Regions from separate parts of the Streptomyces sp. NPDC008092 genome, predicted to be linked through region 1. Evidence: riboswitches for the same ligand, from Rfam matches in the RefSeq annotation. Region 1 holds a riboswitch; each other region holds the start of a gene.

Evidence for each region. Region 1 has a riboswitch for cyclic di-AMP ahead of ACFZB3_RS10190 (transglycosylase SLT domain-containing protein). Riboswitches for the same ligand answer to the same signal wherever they lie in the genome.
Region 2: it holds a riboswitch for cyclic di-AMP, as region 1 does, so the genes downstream of both, ACFZB3_RS23995 (NlpC/P60 family protein) here and ACFZB3_RS10190 (transglycosylase SLT domain-containing protein) in region 1, are expected to answer to the same signal.
Region 3: it holds a riboswitch for cyclic di-AMP, as region 1 does, so the genes downstream of both, ACFZB3_RS16985 (transglycosylase family protein) here and ACFZB3_RS10190 (transglycosylase SLT domain-containing protein) in region 1, are expected to answer to the same signal.

Annotation. Positions count from the first base shown of each region.
Region 1 covers NZ_JBIBHY010000003.1:222,070-225,250, reverse strand. Annotated here, with positions in the region: gene ACFZB3_RS10195 (polyprenyl synthetase family protein) at 1-428, opposite strand, end outside; cyclic di-AMP (ydaO/yuaA leader) riboswitch at 1,567-1,763, shown strand; gene ACFZB3_RS10190 (transglycosylase SLT domain-containing protein) at 1,769-2,257, shown strand; gene ACFZB3_RS10185 (Cof-type HAD-IIB family hydrolase) at 2,276-3,082, opposite strand.
Region 2 covers NZ_JBIBHY010000007.1:213,939-217,119, forward strand. Annotated here, with positions in the region: gene ACFZB3_RS23985 (Scr1 family TA system antitoxin-like transcriptional regulator) at 1-633, opposite strand, end outside; gene ACFZB3_RS23990 (ATP-binding protein) at 846-1,304, shown strand; gene ACFZB3_RS23995 (NlpC/P60 family protein) at 1,339-1,812, opposite strand; cyclic di-AMP (ydaO/yuaA leader) riboswitch at 1,816-2,000, opposite strand; gene ACFZB3_RS24000 (hypothetical protein) at 2,361-2,666, opposite strand; gene ACFZB3_RS24005 (ATP-dependent Clp protease proteolytic subunit) at 2,674-3,181, opposite strand, start outside.
Region 3 covers NZ_JBIBHY010000005.1:107,897-111,077, reverse strand. Annotated here, with positions in the region: gene ACFZB3_RS16995 (cytochrome P450) at 1-363, shown strand, start outside; gene ACFZB3_RS16990 (transglycosylase family protein) at 578-1,573, shown strand; cyclic di-AMP (ydaO/yuaA leader) riboswitch at 1,768-1,941, shown strand; gene ACFZB3_RS16985 (transglycosylase family protein) at 1,946-2,629, shown strand; gene eno (phosphopyruvate hydratase) at 3,077-3,181, shown strand, end outside.

The sequences.
Region 1 (3,181 bases):
ACCCGGACCGCCTCGGGGCCGAGGTCGGCGAGGATCTGGGAGGCGCGGGCGAAGAGGAAGTCGCCGGTGAGGACGGCGAGCGAGTTGCCCCAGCGGGTGTTGGCGCTGTCGACACCGCGCCGCACGGCGGCCTCGTCCATGACGTCGTCGTGGTACAGCGTGGCCAGGTGGGTGAGCTCGACGACGACGGCCGACGGCACGACACCGGGCGCGTACGGGTCGCCGAACTGCGCGGCGAGCATCACCAGCAGCGGGCGGAACCGCTTCCCGCCGGCCCGGACGAGGTGCTGCGCGGCCTCCGTGATGAACGGGACCTCGCTCTTGGTGGCTTCTAGCAAGCCCTCCTCGACAGCCGTCAATCCGGCCTGGACATCGGCTTCCAGAGCCTGGTCCCGCACGCTCAGCCCGAACGGCCCGACGACGGTCACGAGGGGTCTCCTGTCTGCTGGTGTCTACTGGCGATTACACGGTTTGTCGATAGGTCGCTGCCATCACTCAAGTCAGCGTATCCGGTCAGGTTTCGATCACCGATAGCGCCCACGGTTACACCCCGGGCGCTATCGGATCACGACCGTTATGTTTTTGATCAGCCGATACGACCTGACATCCACTGACTTAACAGGAAGTGCCCACAGTTGTCCCGAACCGGGGCCCGGGTCGTGTCCCGCATCGGGCTCCGCGCCGGGTCCGGATCCCGGGTGACGCCACCCGCCCGGGCGTACCCCTTCCACCGCCCGTCCAAGCCGGCGGGGGCACACGATGCACGAACGGCGGCACCCCGCACCCATCCGCACCCCCTTCCTCCACGGGACCACGCAGGACGACCTCCGCGATCGATCGGCCTGCACCCCTCGGCCTCCGCCCCCGGCCTGCGCCTCCTGGACCCATACCCCCCGACCGGCATCCCCGCCCGGGCTGCCGCCATGTCAACGACTCGCACCACAGGGGAGGTTCCGTCCTCACGGTGGACACCCGGACCGGCGATCCCCGCTCCCCGGCCCGCTTCCCCCGACCCACCCCTCCCGAAGTGACGAGAATCACGTGCACACAACGACCCTCGGCGCACCCCCGGCACCCGGACCCGTCAACCAGCCGCCTCGACCTTGCCGTTGAGCCCGACCGGCGGCACGCGCGCACGACAGAGGCACTCGTTCGAGCGAGCGGGACCGCCATCGAGGCGCACCCACTCCCGCAATTCGGACTAATAGCAAAAATCATCCACATCAGGACAACCGAGAGCGCAATTGCAACTAATGCGAGCGGGTCGGTATTCCGCCGAACCAGGAAAAAGACGGATTCCACCAGCCCCTTATGCCCGATTTGGCGTTATTGCGGTTTCGTGAAGTAGGTCACGTCGGCCCGGTTGCCACAAAGGCTGTTAGGCGACCCTTCCTTCCCTTTCCCTGCGGGCCAGTTGAGGGTTGGCAACCGCAAAGGATCAAGCACCCCATACGGCACAGATCAAGGTCAATCCGCACGTTGTATGAATCAGGCTCTTGTTTCGGACATGTGCTCTCGCATACGTTCCGGCTCGCCGGGCGGACGCCGAATCCTGCCGCCGCCCGTAGTGACCCATCGACGAGTTCATTCGCACGGCAGGAGCGGGGGACCCAGGTAAGTCGCCGGACCGGGCGGCCGACGTCACAGCACAGACGTCGTTCCGGAACGGCTAGGGGTGAAGTCGCATCGCCTTCGGGCGGTGCGGCCGGGCACTCCCCGGGCCCGAACCCGACAGCTCACCTCGCAGGCGACGGAGAGGAACTTCGCCATGCCTGCTGCCGCCCAGCACCGCCGTCCCCGCCGTAACCGCGTCCTCCGCACGCTTGTCGTCGCCGGAACCGGCGCCGCCGTTCTCGCCCTCCCGCTGATCGGGGCGACCACCGCCTCCGCCGCCGGGTCCACCACCACGACGGCCTCGACCACCCTTGCCGGGTACCCGAACAACCTCGACGGCTGGATCCGCGAGTCGCTCGCGATCATGCGGGAGAAGAGCATCCCGGGCACCTACAACGGCATCTACCGCAACCTGATGCGCGAGTCCTCCGGCAACCCGCGGGCCATCAACCTCTGGGACTCCAACGCGGCCAAGGGCATCCCGTCCAAGGGCCTGCTCCAGGTCATCGACCCGACGTTCAAGGCCTACCACGTGGACGGCACGTCGTTCGACATCTACGACCCGGTCGCGAACATCACCGCCGCCTGCAACTACGCCGCCGCACGGTACGGCTCGATCGACAACGTCAACGGCGCGTACTGACCCGGCCGACGCCCCGCGTCAGTCGAAGAGTCTTTCGAGGACGACGGCGATGCCGTCGTCCTCGTTCGACGTGGTGATCTCGTCGGCCAGCGCCTTGAGTTCGGGGTGGGCGTTGGCCATCGCCACCCCATGGGCCGCCCACTCGAACATCGGGATGTCGTTGGGCATGTCGCCGAAGGCGATGGCCTGTCCCGGGCTCAGCCCCAGCCGTTCGGCGGCCAGCGCGAGCCCGGTCGCCTTGGTCACCCCGCACGGCTGCAGTTCCACGGTCCCCGGCCCCGACATCGTGACCGTCGCCAGCGATCCGACCACCGAGCGGGCGGTCGTCGCCAGTTCGTCGTCGGACAGGGCGTGGTGGCGCAGCAGCACCTTGCTGATGGGCGCGCACCACAGGTCGTCGCGCCGGGCGACGCGCAGCGCGGGCAGCGTGGGATGGGGCATCAGGTAGCCCGGCTCGATGAGCGTGAGCCCGTCCACGCCGTCCTGGTCGACCGCCGCGTACACCTGGCCGACCTCGGCCTCGATCTTGCCGAGCGCGGTCTCCGCCAGCTCCCGGTCCAGGGTGACCGACCACAGCAGCCGGTCCGCGCCGGCGTCGTACACCTGCGCGCCCTGGCCGCAGACCGCGAGTCCCGTGCAGCCGAGGTCGTCGAGGAGCGGGCGCACTCTCGGGGCCGGCCGGCCGGTCACCACGAGGTGCCGGGCACCGGCCCGGGCCGCCCGCGCGAGCGCGGCGAGCGACCGTTCCGAGAGGGTGTCGTCGCCGCGCAGCAGCGAGCCGTCCAGGTCGGTGGCGATCAGTGAGTACGGGGAGGGTGCGGCCATGATCAGAGAATACGGACAGCCCGGCCCTGGGACTCACTGGGCGTTTGGACCTCAAGTGGCGCCCGCCGCCTCCGTGATGGGGCCGTTGTCAGTGGCGGG
Region 2 (3,181 bases), on a different contig from region 1:
CGGCAGCACCTGGAGCCGTACTTGGGGCAGCCGGGCCGCCTCCACCAGCCGCGTCAGCTGCCGCGCCATCACCCCGGGACCGCCCACCTCCCGGCGCAGCACCGCCTCGTCCAGGACCGCGCTCAGCTCCAGCGGCGGATCGTTGCGCAGCACGTCCTGCCTGGCCAGACGCACCTCCACCAGGGCGTCCAGGGCCTCGTCGTCGCGCCCGTCCACGGCCGCCCGGGTCACCGCACGCGCGTACTCGGGGGTCTGCAGCAGCCCCGGCACGACCGAGGTCTCCAGCGTGCGCATCGCGCTGGCCTGTGACTCCAGGCTGATGAAATCCCGGTAGGCGGGCGGCAGCACCCCACGATAGGCGTGCCACCAGTGGTGCCGCCCCGCCGTGTCCTCCGACCCCGCCAACACCAGCAGCAACTCGCGCAGTTGCCCCTCGACCACGCCGTAGGCGTCCAGGAGTAACCGCACATCGGCCGGTTTCACACCGCTGGCGCCGGTCTCGATCCGGCTCACTTTCGACTGATGCCAGCCCACCAGACGGGCGGCCTCACCGCTCGTGAGGCCGGCGCCGGTGCGCAGTGTGCGCAGTTCGGCGCCCAGTTTCCGGCGGCGTACCGCGGGACCGTTCTGCATGGGCTACTCCTTACTCCTTGCGAGCCGCCCAAATACGGTCTGAGGTCGCAGAGTTCACCGCTTCGAGCGACAGATATATGCATATCTTGGTGGATCGCTCCCCGTGACCGGCCCGGTAATGGCAGTCTGGCGAAGAAGCACCAGTCCGGGACCGTACTCGAACCATCCGCACTGTGTCGGACTCCGGTCCCGAGGAAAGGGACGACGTCGCCATGGCAGACCACCTGGAAGCATCCGTCACTCTGCCGAGCGATCCCGCCTCGGTCTCCGCCGCCCGCTCCTATGCGCTGGACACCCTCGCGGAGTGGGGGCTGCCACCGGAGACGGAGACCGCGGACACCATCCGCCTCATCGTCTCCGAACTCGCCACCAACGCCGTGCAGCACACCTTCGGGCAGTCACCGACCTTCACGGTGGACCTCGTCCTCGACCGTGACGAGCAGCTGCGCATCGGCGTCACGGACAGTCATCCGCGCTTCCCCAAGAGACTCCCCGCCGCGGTCCAGCAGGACAACGGGCGCGGCATGGTCATCATCCGCTGGCTGACCGCCGAGTGCGGCGGCAAGCTCCGGGTACGCCCCACCCGGGAGGGCGGCAAGACCGTCTCCATCGAACTGCCCTGGACGATCCCGGCGGGCACCGTCACCGCGGCCGGCCAGCAGGAACCGTAGCCCTGAGCCCCTGCCGGCCCGCCGTCGGCGTGGGTCAGCTGACCCGGCCGTACCAGACGCTGCGCGTCCAGATCTTCTGGAGCTTCACCACGTCCCCGGTCTTCGGGGCGTGCCAGATCTTTCCCTTCCCGGCGTAGATGCCGACGTGGTACACGCTGGAACCCGAGTGGAAGAAGACCAGGTCCCCGGCCTTGCGGTTGCCGGCCGAGACGTGACGGGTCTTGTTGTACTGCTGGGCCGCCGTACGCGGCAGGGTCTTGCCCGCCTTCTTGAACGAGTACAGCGTCAGCCCCGAGCAGTCGAACCTGTTCGGTCCGGTGGCGCCCCACCTGTAGGGCGCGCCCTTCTTCGAGGCGGCGACCTGAAGTGCCTTCGTCGCCATCGTGGCGGCCGAGGCGTCGGAGGCGACACCCGGGATCACGATCGAGCCGCCCACGGCGGCGATGGTCAGCGCCGAGGCCGTACCGGCCCGGGCCATCAGCGACGGAACACGATTGAGCGCAGTCATGCGCAACCCTTCGTCAGCCGCCTGTGAAGGATGACCTGTCGGATTCGGGCTGGCGAAGTTGCCCGGCCGTGTTGCCACGGCTTCACCCCAAGGGCTGCTCGGCCCGGTCATGGCGCGACCGTGCCGGCGACCCGTCTTGCCTGGGTCCTCCACTCCTGCCGATGCACTTCTGTCGACGGGTCAATCCGGGCGGCGGCAGGACTCGGCGTCCGCCCGGACCGCCCCGCCGCTGTGGCGGGGGCTTGTCGTCAGACAGGGATCTTCACTCACTCGTGTCCGAAAATCCCAACGGAATCGGGGATTTGTGGGGTTACTCACCACCCACCCGTTCGGGTGGACAGCCCTGTGTTCGATTCTCCGTCAACTTCCCTGCGTAGCCCCGGACCTGCGCGGAAGCCGCTTCCGGGCACCCTCGCACGGGCAACCTGAGCGGCCCTCGCGGTCAGGTAAAACCACGCCACACTCCGCCGAACGGCGGTAACCCCTTTGGAGCGTTTCGACCCCGGCCCGGTCGCGCCGTCGACGCATCGCACGGATTCCGGCGGGTGTCACGGTACGCAGTCGGGCGGGAGTACGACGCGAGCGGTCCGGCGCTCACCGTCGAGCACCCGCAACGCCCGTGCCAGCGTGTCCCCGTGAAGCTCCGTCTCGCCCCGCAGATGCATCAGGGCCAGGGCGTCGCGCAGCTCGGACGCCGCGCGCACCAGCGCCTGCGCGGCGCGCAGCCCACGGTAGGTGTCCTCGTTCTGCGCCGGATTGATCCGGCCCAGTAGATCCACCACGTCCAGGTAACGGTCGATCAGCTCGCCCTCGGCGCGGGTCAGCGCGGGCAGCGGCGGGAGCTCCGGCAGCATCGGCGGCTCACCCCGCGTCCGGCAGGCCGAGCGGACCGCGGCGGCTGGGTACGACCCGGTCCACCAGCCCGTACGCCAGCGCTTCCGGCGCGTCCAGGACCAGATCCCGCTCCAGGTCCTGGTGCACCTGTTCGGCCGTGCGCCCCGTGTGCCGGACGAGCATCCCTTCGACCATCGCCCGGACCCGGTCCAACTCCGCGGCCCGGATGAACAGATCACTCGGCTGGCCCTGCACCGGCTCCGGCAGGGACGGCTGCTGGAGCACGATGCGCGCGCCGGGCAGCACGGACCGCTTGCCCGGTGTGCCGGCCGCGAGCAGCACCGCGGCCGACGCCCCGGCCTGCCCGAGGCAGATCGTCTCCACGTCGCAGGTCACGTACCGGACCGTGTCGTAGATCGCGGCCATCGCACTGTACGAACCGCCCGGGGAGTTGATGTGCAGCGAGATGTCCCGCTCCGGAGCGGCGTACTCCAGGTACATGAACTGCGCCATCACGTCGTTGGCCGAGGTCTCG
Region 3 (3,181 bases), on a different contig from region 1:
GAACTGGCCACCTGGCGGTTCGCCACCGAGCCGGTCGCGATCGGCGGGCAGCACATCGAGCCCGGCGACCCGGTCCTGGTCGTCCTGGCCGCCGCGGACCGGGACCCGGAGCGGTTCGCCGAGCCGGACACCCTCGACCTCGCCCGGCGGGACAACCAGCACCTCGGCTACGGCCACGGCATCCACTACTGCCTGGGCGCCCCGCTCGCCCGCCTGGAGGGGCAGACCGCACTCGCCGGTCTCCTCAACCGCCTTCCCGACCTGCGACTCGCGGTGGACGAGAGCGAGTTGCGGTGGCGCGGCGGGCTCATCATGCGGGGACTGCGCACGCTCCCGGTGGAGTTCACGCCCACCGGTCGCTGAAGCCCTGTGCTGAAGCCCTGTGCTGAAGCCCCGTGCGGGCCCCTGCCGACCTGTACGGGCAAAAGGTGACCAGCGTTCAAGTCTGTGATCTTCACGTGATCTACGCGGCATTAACTTGTGACAAGTGATCGTCTGCCGATACGTTCACCCATCAGCGCGGCGCCCTTGCGGGACCCGCCGCGCCGGTCACCGCTGTCGCTCGAAAGGTTTCCGCATGCTCTCCGGGAACGGTCGTCACCGTCGCCCCCGCCAGGCTCCGGCACTCCTCGTCGCGGCCGGGGTGACCGGCTCCGCCATCGCCCTCCCGCTCCTCGGCGCGGTGAACGCCAGTGCGGCCGACGGCTCCACCTGGGACCAGGTGGCCGAGTGCGAGAGCGGCGGCTCCTGGAGCGCCGACAACGGCACCGGCTACTACGGCGGTCTCCAGATCTCGCTGGACGACTGGAGCGAGTACGGGGGCCTGGAGTACGCCGGCACCCCCGACCAGGCGAGCCGTTCGCAGCAGATCGCGGTCGCCGAGAAGATGCTCGCCGACCAGGGCACCAAGGCCTGGCGGACCTGCGCCCTGATCGCCGGGCTCTCGTCCGACGACGCCTCGGTGAACGTCGACACGGGCCTCGACAACTCGGGTGATTCATCCGGTTCCTCGGATTCGTCGGGCTCGTCGGACTCGTCCTCCGGGTTGTCGGACTCGTCCTCTTCTTCCGGTTCCGACTCCTCTTCGGGTGCCACGGACTCCGGGAGCGAGTCCGCCACCCCCTCGCCGAGTGCGAGCGCCGACAGTGACTCCAAGTCGGACGCCCCCGGCAAATCCACCAAGACGGACAAGTCGGAATCATCCGGCTCCGACACCTCGAAGGCGAGCGAGGGCTCGGCCGCTTCCGAAGCCGACGACTCGGACAATTCGTGGCAGACCGGAGGCTCTTGGAGTCTCGTCGACACGGGTGCCGTCGGCAGCGGCGGCAAGCACCGCGGCGGCTCGGCGGACGAAAGCGTGACAAAAGGTCAGAGTGCCACCTCCTCCGGCCGGCATGCCTCCCGTGACGGCGGCACCTACACCGTCCGCGACGGCGACACTCTCGCCTCCATCGCCGACTCCCTTGGCCTCGACGGCGGATGGCGCGCGCTCTACGACGCGAACAAGGCCGACATCGGTGCCGACCCGAACGCCATCGCTCCCGGTCAGACCCTGAAACTCGGCAGCGAATAGGGCGAAAGGCGGCGGGAGTTGGCGCCCCGCTTCGAGCCGAATGTCCGTTTTGGTGAAAGTGTGGGATGAGTCTCAGAAGCCCTGATCATCTTTGAAATTCACCGGATCGCCTGTTTACGGTCAAGGCCGCTCGTCACCACGAGCCCCGGCCGTCGCAACGCCGAGTCCTGCCAGCGGCCGTCCGGGAACAGTCGTCGCGTCATGCGCCGTAGGCAGGAGCGGGGGACCCAAGGTTAGTGCCGGGGCCGGTGGTTGAGACCGCCGATCCGGCTCGGGGTGAAGCCGCGCACCGACACACGGTGTGCGGCCGGGCAACTCAACCGGCCCGAACCCGACAGCTCACCTCGCAGGCGTCGGTGAGGGGATCGATCCATGCTGTTCTCCGGCAAGGGCAAGCACCGTCGTCCGTCCAAGGCCGTCCGCGCCATCGCTGTCGCCGGTGTCACCGGCGTCGCCGTCGCCGCCCCGCTGATGGCGGCCGGCAGCGCCTCCGCCGCCACCGCCTCCGAGTGGGACGCGGTCGCCCGGTGCGAGTCCGGCGGCAACTGGGCCATCAACACCGGCAACGGCTACTACGGCGGTCTCCAGTTCTCCGCCTCCACCTGGGCCGCGTACGGCGGCACGCAGTACGCCGCGCAGGCCAACCAGGCCACCAAGGCGCAGCAGATCACGATCGCCGAGAAGGTCCTCGCCGCGCAGGGCAAGGGTGCCTGGCCGGTCTGCGGCACGGGCCTGTCCGGTGCCGCCTACACCGGCAGCTCCTCCGCCGGCTCCTCGTCGAGCAGCAGCACCGGCACGAGCACCCGCTCGACCGACACCCAGGCCGCCTCCCGCTCCGCCGAGCGCCCGGCCGCCAAGAAGACCGTCACCACCCCGACCGGCAAGAAGGTCAAGAAGGGCGACGGCGAGTACAAGGTCGTCAAGGGCGACACCCTCAGCTCGATCGCCGAGAAGCACAAGGTCAAGGGCGGCTGGCAGGCGCTGTTCAAGCTGAACAAGGACATCGTCGACGATGCCGACTTCATCTACCCGGGCCAGCAGCTGCACCTGAAGTAGGGCGAAGCGCGGCACGGGCGGCCGCCGCGGGTATCGGCCGCAAGTACCGGCCGGAAGTATTAAGCGGCGCCCAGCTGAACCACAGCTCCCGCACAACCGTGGTCCCCATAGTGGAGACCACGTGAGGGTCACCCCCGTCCCCCACGGACCCCCGCTCCGGTGCGTTTTCCCCCGAACGCACCGGGGCGGGGTTTCTCTTTGCCGCCCTCCTGCTCTCCGGCCCCCCGTCCGGCGTCCGGCCCCCTTCTTGGCCCGCTCTTCTTCCGTTCTTCATCGGGACCCCCTTTGTTCCGCGCGTGAACAATGAGTACCGTCTGTGTGTCCACGGGCCGGTCGGTCGTGCCGGCCGACGGCCCTGGGACGGTTAGGCTCTAGTCGCAAGGCTGAGCAAGGGCCGCCAAGGCCCGCGTGCGCCCCGCACAACCAGCGTCACATCCCAAGAAGGAGATGCTCGTGCCGTCCATCGACGTCGTCGTAGCCCGGGAAATCCTGGACTCCCGAGGCAACCCCACGGTCGAGGTCGAGGTCGGCCTCGACGACGGCAGCACGGGT